Regions from separate parts of the Streptomyces sp. NPDC059080 genome, predicted to be linked through region 3. Evidence: riboswitches for the same ligand, from Rfam matches in the RefSeq annotation. Region 3 holds a riboswitch; each other region holds the start of a gene.
The links. A riboswitch is a leader RNA that binds a small molecule or an ion and turns the genes downstream of it on or off. The one in region 3 is predicted to bind cobalamin.
Positions count from the first base shown of each region.

Region 1: linked by a shared signal. The riboswitch ahead of cobN (cobaltochelatase subunit CobN) and the one ahead of ACFWWQ_RS21540 (cobalamin biosynthesis protein) in region 3 are both predicted to bind cobalamin.
Region 2: linked by a shared signal. The riboswitch ahead of ACFWWQ_RS04400 (prenyltransferase/squalene oxidase repeat-containing protein) and the one ahead of ACFWWQ_RS21540 (cobalamin biosynthesis protein) in region 3 are both predicted to bind cobalamin.
Region 4: linked by a shared signal. The riboswitch ahead of ACFWWQ_RS27030 (ribonucleoside-diphosphate reductase subunit alpha) and the one ahead of ACFWWQ_RS21540 (cobalamin biosynthesis protein) in region 3 are both predicted to bind cobalamin.

Region 1 is NZ_JBHYGX010000055.1:24,173-27,643, forward strand. Features, by position in the region: gene ACFWWQ_RS27565 (cobalamin biosynthesis protein CobG) at 1-781, opposite strand, end outside; cobalamin riboswitch at 966-1,117, shown strand; gene cobN (cobaltochelatase subunit CobN) at 1,154-3,471, shown strand, end outside.
Region 2 is NZ_JBHYGX010000004.1:133,055-136,525, forward strand. Features, by position in the region: gene ACFWWQ_RS04390 (energy-coupling factor transporter transmembrane protein EcfT) at 1-308, opposite strand, end outside; gene ACFWWQ_RS04395 (SCO2322 family protein) at 305-955, opposite strand; gene ACFWWQ_RS04400 (prenyltransferase/squalene oxidase repeat-containing protein) at 955-2,226, opposite strand; cobalamin riboswitch at 2,395-2,535, opposite strand; gene ACFWWQ_RS04405 (aldehyde dehydrogenase) at 2,932-3,471, shown strand, end outside.
Region 3 is NZ_JBHYGX010000029.1:46,052-49,522, forward strand. Features, by position in the region: gene ACFWWQ_RS21530 (anion permease) at 1-1,172, shown strand, start outside; gene ACFWWQ_RS21535 (hypothetical protein) at 1,198-1,431, shown strand; cobalamin riboswitch at 1,613-1,766, shown strand; gene ACFWWQ_RS21540 (cobalamin biosynthesis protein) at 1,893-2,891, shown strand; gene ACFWWQ_RS21545 (cobyric acid synthase) at 2,888-3,471, shown strand, end outside.
Region 4 is NZ_JBHYGX010000052.1:16,425-19,895, forward strand. Features, by position in the region: gene mctP (monocarboxylate uptake permease MctP) at 1-957, shown strand, start outside; cobalamin riboswitch at 1,127-1,296, shown strand; gene ACFWWQ_RS27030 (ribonucleoside-diphosphate reductase subunit alpha) at 1,462-3,471, shown strand, end outside.

The DNA of each region.
Region 1 (3,471 bases), on a different contig from region 3:
CGTGGGCGGCGGGGATCCGTAGGGCCGGCCCGACACCGTCGTCGGGGCTGTCGGGGCTGTCGGGGCTGTCGGGGCCACCGGGGTCGCCGGGGCCGCCGGAGCCACCAGGGCCGCCGGAGCCACCAGGGCCACCGGGGCCACCAGGGCCGCCGAGGAAGAGGAGAGCGGACGCCCCCGGTTCTGCAACTTCTGCAACTTCTGCAACTTCTGCGGCTTCTGCGAAGACTTCTGCAATTTCTGCAACTTCTGCGACGGCTTCTGCGGCTTCTGCGACCAAGGTCACATCCCCGCCGAGGCCCGCCACATCGCCCCGGCCGTCGTCCAGCACGAAGAGGAAGCGGCCCGAAAGCCGCGCCGTCCACTCCTGCCCGCAGAGCAGTTCGTCCAGCTCACGGGCCCACCGCCGCACGTCGGCGGGGGCGCGTCCGTCGATTCCGGCGAGCGGTGAGGCGATGAGGTTGCGGACGCGCTCATGGCGTACGGAGGGCAGCAGCCCGGCGTCGGCCAGCAGGGCGGCCAGGTCGTCGCCGCAGCCGTCGCCGAGGCCGCGCAACTCCACGTTCCCGCGCGAGGTGAGGGAGAGTTCCCCGTCCCCGAACCGCTCCGCCGCGTCCGCCAACGCCATTGCCTGACGTGCCGTCAACTCCCCGGCGGGCACCCGTACGCGGGCCAGCGCACCGTCCGCCGCCGCGTGCGGTCGCAGCGCTCCCGGGCAGGCGTCACCGCGCTCGCGCAGCGGCGGCTGGGCCCCGGGGGGCCGGTTCGAGGGGGAGGGCGGCATGGCCGCGAGCATACCGACGTCGCCCCGGACGGCCACGGCGAGCCGGGCCACGTACGGGCCACGTACGGGCCACGGGGAGGGGCGCCCGCGATCCCGTACGGGCACCCCGCAGGGGCCGGGGCCCGGCCTGGGCCCGCCACCCGCTCCCCGACCCCAAGCCCCCCTCCCCTGCCAGCGCATCAGCCCTTACCATTCACTCCGGTGGGTCGTCCGGCCCGCCGACGCCGGAGACGGCGACATGGGAGGAAGCCCGGTGAGAGTCCGGCGCGGTCCCGCCACTGTGAGCCCGGCACCTGCCGGGTGAGTCAGGAACTCCCGCCGTCCAACGAACCACCCGGGGCGCGGATACCCCGAGGAAGGCTCTGCGCTCGCATGCTTCTGCTGCTGTCGACCTCCGACACCGATCTCCTCAGCGCCCGAGCCGCCGGCGGCCCCGTGCCGTTCCGGCTCGCCAACCCGGCCCGGCTCGACCTCGCCGAACTCCCCGCGCTGCTCGACGGCGTCGACCTCGTCGTGGTCCGCCTCCTCGGCGGCATCCGCGCCTGGGAGGAGGGGCTGGACCTCCTCCTCGCCGAGGACCAGCACCGCCCCGTCGTCGTCCTCACCGGCGAACAAGCCCCGGACGCCCAGCTGATGGAGGCGTCCACCGTCCCGGTCGGCACCGCCGCCGAGGCGCACGCCTACCTTGCGCACGGCGGGCCCGAGAACCTCGGCCGCCTCGCCCGTTTCCTCTCCGACACCGTCCTGCTGACCGGCCACGGCTTCGCACCGCCGCAGCCCGCGCCGACCTGGGGCGAGCTGGAGCGGCCCACGGCCCGTAAGGACATCGACGGCCCGCTCATCCCGGTGCTCTACTACCGCGCCCACCACATGAGCGGCAACACCGGCTTCGTCGACGCGCTGTGCACCAAGATCGAGGAGGCCGGGGGCCGCCCGCTGCCGCTCTTCGTCGCCTCGCTGCGGGCGCCCGAGCCGGAGCTGATCGACGCGCTGCGCCCGGCCGACGCCATCGTCACCACCGTCCTCGCCGCGGGCGGCACCAAGCCGGCCGAGGCGTCCGCCGGTGGCGACGACGAGTCCTGGGACGCGGGCGCGCTCGCCGCCCTGGACGTGCCGATCCTTCAGGCACTCTGCCTGACAGGTAACCGCGCCGCCTGGGAGGAGAACGACGAGGGCCTCTCCCCGCTGGACGCCGCCACCCAGATCGCCGTCCCCGAGTTCGACGGCCGCCTGATCACCGTCCCGTTCTCCTTCAAGGAGATCGACGAGGACGGCCTGCCGACGTACGCCGCCGACCCCGAGCGCGCCGCCCGCGTCGCCGGGATCGCCGTCCGCCACGCCCGCCTGCGCCACATCCCGGCCCAGGACAAGAAGCTGGCGCTGGTCCTCTCCGCGTACCCCACCAAGCACTCCCGCATCGGCAACGCCGTCGGCCTCGACACCCCCGCCTCCGCCGTCGCCCTCCTGCGCCGCCTGCGCGACGAGGGTTACGACTTCGGCGACGAGGAGGTCCCGGGTCTGGCTTCCGGTGACGGCGACGAGCTGATCTACGCCCTCATCGACGCGGGCGGCCACGACCAGGAGTGGCTGACGGAGGAACAGCTCGCCCGTAACCCCGTCCGCATCCCCGCCGCCGACTACAAGCGCTGGTACGCCACGCTCCCGCAGGAGCTGCGCAACACCGTCGAGGCGCACTGGGGCCCGCCGCCCGGCGAGATGTTCCTCGACCGCAGCCACGCGGACAAGCCGGGCCGCGACCCGGAGGGCGACATCGTCCTCGCCGCCCTGCGCCGCGGCAATCTGCTGATCCTCATCCAGCCGCCGCGCGGCTTCGGCGAGAACCCGATCGCGATCTACCACGACCCCGATCTGCCGCCGTCCCACCACTACCTGGCCGCCTACCGCTGGATCGCCGCCTCCGCCGACGACGGCGGGTTCGGCGCCGACGCCATGATCCACCTCGGTAAGCACGGCAACCTGGAGTGGCTGCCCGGCAAGAACGCGGGCCTCTCCGCCGCCTGCGGCCCCGACGCCGCCCTCGGTGATCTCCCCCTCATCTACCCGTTCCTCGTCAACGACCCCGGCGAGGGCACCCAGGCCAAGCGCCGCGTCCACGCCACCCTCGTCGACCACCTCGTCCCGCCGATGGCGCGCGCCGACTCGTACGGCGACATCGCCCGCCTGGAACAACTCCTCGACGAATACGCGCAGATCAGCGCCATGGACCCGGCGAAGCTCCCGGCGATCCGCGCCCAGATCTGGACCCTCATCCAGGCCGCCAGGCTCGACCACGACCTGGGCCTTGCGGACCGCCCCGACGACGACGGCTTCGACGACTTCCTGCTGCACGTCGACGGCTGGCTCTGCGAGGTCAAGGACGCCCAGATCCGCGACGGTCTGCACGTCCTGGGCGCCGCCCCGGCCGGCGAGGCCCGCGTCAACCTCGTCCTCGCGATCCTCCGCGCCCGGCAGATCTGGGGCGGTACGTCCGCGCTGCCCGGCCTGCGGGAGGCGCTGGGCCTGGATGAGTCCGCCGCGACCCGCACCACGGCCGACGCGGCGGAGGAGCGCGCCCGGGAGCTGGTCCAGGCGATGGAGGAAGCGGACTGGGCGCCGTCCGCCGTCGCCGAGGTGGCCGCCGGGCAGCCGGAACAGGTCGCCGCGATCCTCGACTTCGCCGCCCGCGAGGT
Region 2 (3,471 bases), on a different contig from region 3:
CACGCGGGCAGCGGCAGTTCCGGCAGCGTCACCAGGGTGTGCGTCCCCGGCACCGGCGACCCCAGCACGAACGCGAACACCAGCCGGATGCCCAGCACCAGCAGCCCCAGCTTCACGAACGCGCCGTACGAACGGGCCCACGGCGCATCCGTGCGCCGCGCCGCCACGACATAACCGGCCACCGCGATCAGCAGCCCCAGCAGCAACGGATTGGTCGTCCGCGACGCCGCCGCGGCCAGCCCCAGCGCCCACAGCCACCAGGCGCCCGCGTGCAGCGCCGTGCTCCGGGTGGCCTGCGACGCCCTCATCCGCGACGGCGACGGGCCTGCCACACCGCCGCCGCTCCCAGCACCACGACCGCCGCGCCGCCACCGAGCAGCCCCGCCGACGGCCCGCCGCCGTCCGCCCCGGCCGACGGCTTCCCCGAAGCCTTCGGCTCGGACCTACCCGAACCGCTCACCTGCTCCGCGCACCCCGCCTCCGGATACCCGGCGACCCCGCACAACAGCCCCTGCGCGTCGTACCGCAGCGGCTTCGCCACCGCGGCCAGCGCCTCACCGGCCGACGCGTCCTCGGGCACCCGCGCACACGCCGTCCGCTCCCGCGGTGGCCGCTCACCGCCCGGTGCGTCCGCCGCCGACCCGAAGTCGACGACGACGCCGACCCGCTTCGTCCCGGACTTCTGCGGCGTACCGGAGCACAGCTTCCCGAAATCGGCTGCCGCCCGCGGCCGGTCCACCGCCGACGACTCCGCGCTGACCGTGAACCGGAAACCGGCCACCGCACCGTCCGCGGGCCGCAGCGTCGCCGGGCCCTGCGTCGCGTACGCCCACGTGCCGCCCGCGCCATCCCAGAACGACCAGTACCGGTACTCCTGCGCCTGCGCCGGGCCCGCGCCCAGCGCCGTCACCGCTCCGGCCAGCGCCAGCGCACCGGCCCACCGCGACCGCCGCATCACTGCCCGCGCTTCCGGCGGCCGCTCAGCAGGAACCCGATACCGGCACCCGCGGCGAGCCCCACCGGCACCAGCCACCAGGCGCTGATCGAGCCGGTGCCCTTCTCCTTCGGCACCGCCTTCTTTGCGGCGTCGGACGGCTTCGGGCCCGTCGCGTTCAGCGCGGCCACCAGATCCGTACCGCCGAAGTCCCGCGGGTCGGTGCCCGTGGCGTGCGCCGCCAGCACCAGCTGCGCGTACGCCGCCGGACCGGCCTGCTTCGCCCACGCCGGGCCGTTCTTCTCCAGCCACGCCAGCGGCTTGGCCGCCGCCGCGCCGTGCCCGCCGGCGGCCAGCGCCACCACCGCGTCCGCGGTGTTCCCGACGTCCGGCTGCGGCTTCGCGCCCGGCATCGCCGACATCAGATGCTGCCCGTGCGCGTCCATCTCCTTCACCAGGTACGCGCTCGCGCCCGACGCGGCGGACCGCAGCGCGGCCGCATCCGCCCCGGTCGGCTCCTTCTTCCCGTCGCCGCAGTCGGGCGCGGCCACCGGGGCGTCGGCGTCCTTGCCCGCCGCCGGGACGACGAAGCCCTTGCCGAGCGCGCCGGTCGCCGCGGCGGCCGAGGCGTCCGCGTTCGCCGCCGCGCCCTTGAGCTGGAAGGTGAACGCACCCCGCTCGGCGGGCTTCACCGCGCACCCGAGCCGGAACGTCAGCAGCCCCTCGTACGGCGTGTGCCCCTTCGGCGACTCCACCGTCGCCGGGTCCTCGCCCGCCGCGGCCAGCGCACCGATGACCACCGCGGTGGAGTTGGCGTCGCTGGGCGACCCCGGCATCGACGGCCAGCCGCCGTCGTCGTTCTGCACCGACGTCAGCCAGTGCACCGCCTTGTCCACCGCCCGGCCGTGCCCGCCGAGCGCCGCCAGCGCCTGCACCGCCGCGCCCGTCTGGTTGGTGTCCCGCATCGTCGACGCGCCGCATGCCTTCGCGGTGTCGGCGCGGTACGCGGTGAACGCGCCGTCGGCGCACTGCTGGCCGGTCAGCCAGTCCACGGCCGCGGCGGCGGGCTTGACCTGCACGGTGTGCTGGGCGAGCAGCGCCAGCGACTGCCGCCACACGCCGTCGTACTGCGGGTCGCCGGAGCCGTACAGGCCCGCGGGCAGCTTCTTGGGGGACGGCGTCGGAGCGGCGAACGCGGCGGGCGCGGTCGCCGCGAACGGCACGAGCGCCGCGGCGCACACCACGGCGGCGCGGCGCACCAGGGCGGCGCGGGAAGGGGCCAGGGGGGCCATCGTCGGTGCCTCTCAGTCAGGTCGCTCGGGGCGTCGCGGGGCGGACGGCCGCGCTCGGCCCTCCACCCGCACGACGGCCGGGGCCGTACGCGGTGGCACCGGGCTCAGCTCCGTATACCTCGACGGTGCCGCCACCGGTCCGGCCGCTGCACGCGGCCCGCCGGTGGCGGGAGCCTGTCGCGCCCCATCGGGTGTTCCGGCTCGTGCGGACCGCGCCCACGGCGCACGTCCGCCCTGACGGTTGCGGGTCAGCGCCGGAATTTCACCGGCTTCCCCCGATCGGGCACAGATGGAGTTGTCCGCACATTTTAGCGGTCGCCCCGCTACGCCCACCCGGCGCCGGGACGGCGACCACCGCGGTACGACGGCCGACGGGGCCCGACGGTCACCGCCGTACGGCCGCCACCGGGGCGCGGCGGTCACGCCGAGACCCGTCGGCCGCCCCGTGGCGTACGCCTCACACCGCCGCGGCGGCGCGGGCCCCGCCGCCGGTTCCCGGAGACCCTGTGGACTCCTGCTCCGGGAGGTGGTATCAGTTCAACGACCCATAACTGACGCGCCGTCAGAATTGCTTGAGTGCCGGTCCGCCGCCCCGGCGGATCGCCCGGGACGGCGCCGGACACGCTCGACGCGCAGGCAGTTGACGGAAGTTCCCACCCCGCCCCGGACGCCGGGCGGGGCGGCCGACCGCGGGAGGCGGCAGCCATGAGCGACCTCGTCGAACACGGCAAGCTCTACATAGGCGGTGAATTCGTCGACCCCGCCGGACCCGACACCCTCGACGTGATCTCCCCGCACACCGAACAGCTCATCGGCCGCGTCCCGCACGCCACCCGCGCCGACGTCGACCGCGCCGTCACCGCAGCCCGCACCTCCTTCGACTCCGGCGTCTGGGCCGACGCCCCACTGGACGAGCGGATCGCGGTGGTCACCCGTATCAAGGACGCCTTCGCCGTCCGCAGCGAGGAGATCGCCAAGGTCATCAGCGCCGAGAACGGCACCCCCTACACCTCCGGCGTGATGGTCCAGTCGCTCGCCGCGATGCTGGTGTGGGACGCCGCGCTGACCGTGGCCCGCGACTTCCCGTTCGAGGAACGCCGCGACGGTCTCCTCGGCCCGCTGCTCATCCGCCGCGAGCCCGCCGGAGTCGTCGCCGCGGTCGTCCCCTGGAACGTCCCGCAGTTCACCGCCGCCGCCAAACTGGCCCCCGCCCTCCTCGCCGGATGCTCCGTCGTCCTCAAGGTC
Region 3 (3,471 bases):
ACACGGCCAACGCCATGGCCACCACCATCTCCACCGGCGCGCTGCAGCCCAAAATCGCGGTGGCGATGTCGGCGGTCCTCAACCTCGTCGGCGCGTTCCTGTCCGTGGAGGTCGCCAAGACCATCTCCGGCGGGATCATCGACGAAAGCGCCGGTATCAGACCTGAAGTGATCTTCGCCGGTCTGGTCGGCGCGATCGTCTGGAACCTCCTCACCTGGCTCGCCGGCCTCCCCTCCAGCTCCTCCCACGCCCTGTTCGGCGGTCTGATCGGCGCCACGCTGGTGTCCGTGGGCACCAACGGTGTGCACGGCGGCGCCGTGGTGATGAAGGTCCTCATCCCGGCCGTGGCCGCCCCGGTGGTCGCCGGTATCGCGTCGATGGCCGCGACCCGGCTGACGTACCGGCTGTCCCGGGGCCGTGACGAGCAGGAGACGGCCAAGGGGTACCGCGCCGGGCAGATCGCCTCGGCGGCGCTGGTCTCGCTGGCGCACGGCACCAACGACGCGCAGAAGACGATGGGCGTGATCACCCTCGCGCTGATCACCGGCGGTGTGGTCGCCCCGCACGCCGACCCGCCGCTGTGGGTCATCGCCTCGGCCGGTCTGGCCATCGCCCTCGGCACGTACCTGGGCGGCTGGCGGATCATCCGCACGATGGGCAAGGGCATCACCGACATCCAGCCGCCGCAGGGCTTCGCCGCCCAGACCAGCGCCGCGGCCACCATCCTGGCCTCCTCCCACCTCGGCTTCGCGCTCTCCACCACCCAGGTCTGCTCGGGTGCGGTGATGGGTTCGGGTCTGGGCCGCAAGGGCGGCGTGGTGCGCTGGTCGACGGCGGTGCGGATGGTCGTCGCCTGGTGCCTGACGCTGCCGGCCGCGGGCCTGGTCTCCGCCGGTGCCGCGCTCCTGGCCGGCCAGGGCGACTGGGGCATCACCGCCGTCGCCGTCCTCGCGCTCGGCATCTGCGGCGCCATCTGGGCCGCCTCCCGCCGCAAGCCCATCGACCACACCAACGTCAACGAGGCCGAGGCCACGGAGCCGCCCGGTGTGGTCACCGTGGCTCTCCAGACGGTCACCCCTCCCCCGGCCGGGACGCTCGTGCCCGCCGAGGGCGCGGAGGCCGCCCACGCCGCGAGCGCCCCGCGCGCCACGACCGCGACAGCCGCCGGCTGACCGCCCGACTCTGAGGAACCGCAGCATGAGCATCGACTGGGCAGCTCTCGGCCAGGTCTTCGGCGTCACCCTGGTGGTGACGGTCGGGATCGTGGGCCTGTTCACGGTCGGCATCGTCGGCACGGCCCGTACCCGGCAGGAGGGCGCGGCCGCCACGGCGGGCGCCCCGAGCACCGGCGCGCGGATCGGCGGCCTCGCCGCGTACGCGGTCTGCGCGGCCGCGGTGGCGTACGGCATCTATCTGATCGTCGCCGCCTGACCCGTCCGGCAGCGCGCGCACGGCGCCCGGTCACCGCAGTTCCGCGGTGGCCGGGCGCCGTGCGTCGTACGGGGCCTGTGGTGTGCGCCACAGGCCGTGCGGTACCGCGGCGTCGCAGGTCACGGGCGAGTTGACGGGGTTGGCGGGGCGTGGTGGACTTCCCACGCCAATCGGCGACAGCAGAGGAAGTCCGGTGCGAATCCGGCGCGGTCCCGCCACTGTCACCGGGGAGCGTTCCTCCGACGAAGGTCACGGTCCGCCTCGTGCACGCCCGACGGGCGCACGCCAGGGCTGGAAGGCCGGAGGAAACGCCGATCCGGGGAGCCAGGAGACTCCTGTCGCCGTCACGTCGAACCAGGGCGCGGACCCTGAGTGAGGACATATCGCCATGCCTGGCAGCCCGTTCAGAGTCTCCCGTGTGTCTTCGGTGATCCGTCGAGGCGTGACGGCGGTCTGATCCGATGCGTGCCGAACACGCCACCTACGCGTGCGGTGCGGCCCTGGGCTTTCTCGGTGATCTGCTCGCCGCCGACCCGCGGCGCGGCCATCCGGTGGCCGCCTTCGGGCGCGCCGCGGCGGCCGTCGAGGCCCGGCTCTGGCGCGACCACCGCGGCCACGGCGCCGTGCACGCCCTGTTCTGCGCGGGCGGTGCCACCGCCGGTGCCGCCCTGCTGCGGCGCGCGGTGCGCGGCCCCGCGCCCGTCCCCTCCCCCGCCCGTACCGCCGCCGCCACCGCGCTGACCGCCGCGACCGTCTGGTCGGTGCTGGGCGGCACCTCGCTGGGCCGGGAGGCGCGGGCCGTCGGCGAGGCGCTGGCCGCCGGGGACCTGGCGGGGGCGCGGCGGCGGCTGCCGCATCTGTGCGGCCGGGACCCGCAGGCGCTGGACGGGCCGCAGATGGCGCGGGCGGTCGTCGAGTCGGTCGCGGAGAACACCTCGGACGCCGTGGTGGGCGCGCTGGTGTGGGGCGCCGTCGGCGGTGTCCCGGGCCTGGTGGCGTTCCGGGCGGTGAACACCCTCGACGCGATGGTGGGTCACAAGTCGCCCCGCCACCGCCGGTTCGGCTGGGCGTCGGCGCGGCTGGACGATGTGGCCGGGTGGCCCGGCTCCCGGCTGACCGCCGCGCTCACCGTGCTCGCCGCCCCGGACCGGCGCGGCGCCGCGCGGGCCTGGCGGCGCGACGGCGGAGCGCATCCGAGTCCCAACGCGGGCCCGGTGGAGGCCGCGTTCGCGGGGGCGCTGGGCGTACGGCTCGGCGGGACGCTGGCATACGGCGGGCGTATCGAGCACCGGCCGCGGCTGAACGGAGCGGGGCGGCCGGTGGCGACGGAGGACATCGCGCGGGCGGTGCGGCTCTCGCGCCGGGTGAGCGTGCTGGCGTTGACGACGACGGTGGCCGGGCGGCTGCTGGCGGGCGCGGTGCGCCCGGCCCTCGCCCGGCGGAAGGGCAGGATCCGGTGACGGGCGGCGGGCTGCTGATCGCGGGGACCACCTCCGACGCGGGCAAGAGCGTGGTGACCGCGGGGATCTGCCGCTGGCTGGTGCGGCAGGGCGTGAACGTCGCGCCGTTCAAGGCGCAGAACATGTCGCTGAACTCGTTCGTGACGCGGGACGGCGCGGAGATCGGCCGGGCGCAGGCGATGCAGGCGGCGGCAGCCCGGGTGGAGCCGTCCGCGCTGATGAACCCGGTGCTGCTCAAGCCCGGCGGGGACCGCAGCAGCCAGGTGGTGCTGCTCGGCAAACCGGTCGGCGAGATGAGCGCGCAGGGGTACTTCGGGCGCCCCGGGAGCGGGGCGCGGCCCGGTGGGCGCGCGGAGTTGCTGGCCACCGTCACCGACTGTCTGGCGGAGCTGCGGCGCGCCCATGACGTGGTGATCTGTGAGGGCGCGGGCTCCCCGGCGGAGATCAATCTGCGGCGGACCGACATCGTCAACATGGGCATCGCGCGGGCCGGGCGGCTGCCGGTGGTGGTGGTCGGCGACATCGACCGGGGCGGCGTGTTCGCGTCGTTCTTCGGGACGACGGCGCTGCTGTCGAAGGA
Region 4 (3,471 bases), on a different contig from region 3:
TTCCACGCGGCGGGCAAGGCGTTCGCCGAACCGGGCCCGACCGGTAAACCGCGCGGTGAGCTGGCGAGTGGCCCGAACAGCCAGTGGGCGTACGCCACGTTGGCGCTCGGCTCGGCGCTCGCGCTGTTCATGTATCCGCACTCGATCACCGCGACGCTCTCCTCCCGCAGCCGTAACGTGATCCGCCGCAACACCACGATCCTGCCGCTGTACTCGCTGATGCTGGGCTTCCTCGCACTGCTCGGCTTCATGGCGATCAAGGCGGGCACGGAGACCCACGGCAACGCCCAACTCGCCATCCCGCAGCTCTTCGAGGACATGTTCCCGAGCTGGTTCTCCGGCGTGGCGTTCGCCGCGATCGGCATCGGCGCGCTGGTGCCCGCCGCGATCATGTCCATCGCCGCGGCGAACCTCTTCACCCGCAACGTCTACAAGGACTTCCTGCGGCCCGGCGCCACGCCCGAGCAGGAGCACAAGGTCGCCAAGCTGGTGTCGCTGCTGGTGAAGGTCGGCGCGCTGGTCTTCGTCCTCAGCATGGACAAGACCGTGGCGATCAACTTCCAGCTGCTGGGCGGCATCTGGATCCTGCAGACCATGCCGTCACTGGTCGGCGGCCTGTTCACCCGGTGGTTCCACCGCTGGGCGCTGCTGGCCGGCTGGGCCGTCGGCATGGTATACGGCACGCTCGCCGCCTACGGCGTGGCGAGCCCGGCGCAGGCCCACTTCGGCGGCTCCAGCGCGGAGATCCCCGGCATCGGCCAGATCGGCTACATCGGCCTGACGGCGTTCGTCCTCAACGTCGTGGTGACGGTCGTCCTGACCGTCGTCCTGCGCGCCCTCAAGGCCCCCGACGGCACCGACGAGACCAGCCCCGGCGACTACACCGCGGACGTCGACGACAAGGGCGTCACCCCGGACCTGCCGCCCGCGACGGCGGACGTTCCGGCGGGGCGCTGACGTCGCGGACGCGACCTCTCCCCGCAGGCCGCCGTGTCCCTTTCGGGATGCGGCGGCCTGTTGTCGGGGGCGGAGGCCCGCTCGCCCAGTCGTGGCACGGCTCGGCCGACCCGAGACCACTGACAGCCACCCCTCGCTCACCACACCGCACTAGATATGGGGGTGCGCCCAAGAGCCCACCACCACATGTATGCTCATCCTCGCTGTCGCCGCAGGGGAATCCGGTGTGAGTCCGGAACTGTCCCGCAATGGTGTACGAGAGCGCAGATATCCTCCGATATCGCCTGACTGGCGTGCGCCCCGTGAGTCCGAAGACCTGCCGATGGTACGTCCGCGCCGCCCTGGCCCGGACGTCGAGATGTCCGGGCCCCGAGGGATGGGCCGGTGGACGCCGCGCGGGTCTCCGCGCGCCCGAGCGCCCCTGTGTGCCGCCGGGCGCCGCCGCCCGCCGTGGACCGTCCGTCGCGCCTCCCTCCGGCCCCGCCGAGTGAGGGAGAGCACCACGTGACCACCGCGCCACCGCAGTCCGCGACCGACGCCGAGGCCGCAGCGCTTGAGACGGCCACGTTCCCCGCCGACGCCCCCGGCCAGGACCCGCCCGGCACCGCCCTGCTGCGCACCCTGACCGAGCTGACCGCCGACCTGACGGCCACCGACCCCGGCAAGATCGCCGCCGCCGCGCTCCGCGGCCGCCACCCCGGCTCCGACGAGGCCGGGCTGCGGGAGCTGGCGATCGACGCCGCCGCCGGTCTGATCGGCGACGAGCCGCAGTACTCCAAGCTCGCCGCGCGGCTGCTCACCCTCGCCATCGCCGAGGAGGCCGCGCGCGAGGGCGCCGTCTCGTTCTCCGCGTCGGTCGCCACCGGCCACCGCGAGGGCCTGATCGCCGACTCCACCGCCGCGTTCGTCGCCACCCACGCCGCGGAGCTGGACGCCCTCGTCACCCGGGCGCTGGCCGACGGCGCCGACGACCGGTTCGGCTACTTCGGGCTGCGCACCGTCCACTCCCGCTACCTGCTGCGCCACCCCACCACCCGGCAGGTCATCGAGACCCCGCAGCACTTCCTGCTCCGGGTCGCCTGCGGTCTGGCCGAGGACGACTCGGCGCGGGCACTGGCCGACGTCGCCGAGCTGTACCGTCTGACCAGCTCGCTGTCGTACCTGCCCTCCTCCCCCACCCTCTTCAACTCCGGCACCCGCCACCCGCAGATGTCGTCCTGCTATCTGCTGGACTCGCCGCTGGACGAGCTGGATTCGATCTACGACCGCTACCACCAGGTCGCCCGGCTCTCCAAGCACGCCGGTGGCATCGGCCTCTCGTACTCCCGTATCCGGGCCCGCGGTTCGCTGATCCGCGGCACCAACGGGCACTCCAACGGCATCGTGCCGTTCCTGCGGACGCTGGACGCCTCGGTCGCGGCGGTCAACCAGGGCGGGCGCCGCAAGGGCGCCGCCTGCGTCTACCTGGAGACCTGGCACGCGGACATCGAGGAGTTCCTGGAGCTGCGCGACAACACCGGCGAGGAGGCGCGGCGTACCCACAACCTGAACATCGCGCACTGGATCCCCGACGAGTTCATGCGCCGCGTCGAGGCCGACGCCGACTGGTCGCTGTTCTCCCCCTCGGACGCGCCGGAGCTGGTCGACCTGTGGGGCGACGAGTTCGACGCCGCGTACCGCACGGCGGAGGCCGAGGGCCGCGCCACCAAGCAGGTCCCGGCGCGGGTGCTGTACTCCCGGATGATGCGGACGCTGGCGCAGACCGGCAACGGCTGGATGACCTTCAAGGACCACGCCAACCGCACCGCCAACCAGACCGCCGAGCCCGGCAAGGTCGTCCACTCCTCCAACCTCTGCACGGAGATCCTGGAGGTCACCGACGACGGCGAGACCGCGGTCTGCAACCTCGGTTCGGTCAATCTCGCGGCACACCTCGGCGACCCCGCCGCCGGGTGGGAGGACGCGATGGACTGGGAGCGGCTGGACGCCACCGTCCGCACCGCCGTCACCTTCCTCGACCGCGTGGTGGACATCAACTTCTACCCGACCGAGCAGGCGGCGGCCTCCAACTCCCGCTGGCGGCCGGTGGGTCTGGGCCTGATGGGCCTCCAGGACGTCTTCTTCCGGCTGCGGCTGCCGTTCGACTCGCCCGAGGCGCGTGCGCTGTCCACCCGGATCTCCGAGCGGATCATGCTCGCGGCGTACGAGGCGTCCGCGGACCTCGCCGAGCGGCACGGCCCGCACCAGGCGTGGTCGGCGACCCGTACCGCCCGCGGAGTGCTCCACCCCGACCACTACCCGGACGCCGAGCCGCTCTGGGCGGACCGCTGGGCCGCGCTGCGCGCCCGCGTCGCCGAGACCGGTATGCGCAACTCGCTGCTGCTGGCCATCGCCCCGACCGCGACGATCGCCTCCATCGCGGGCGTCTACGAGTGCATCGAGCCGCAGGTCTCCAACCTCTTCAAGCGCGAAACCCTCTCCGGCGAGTTCCTCCAGGTCAACGCGTACCTGATC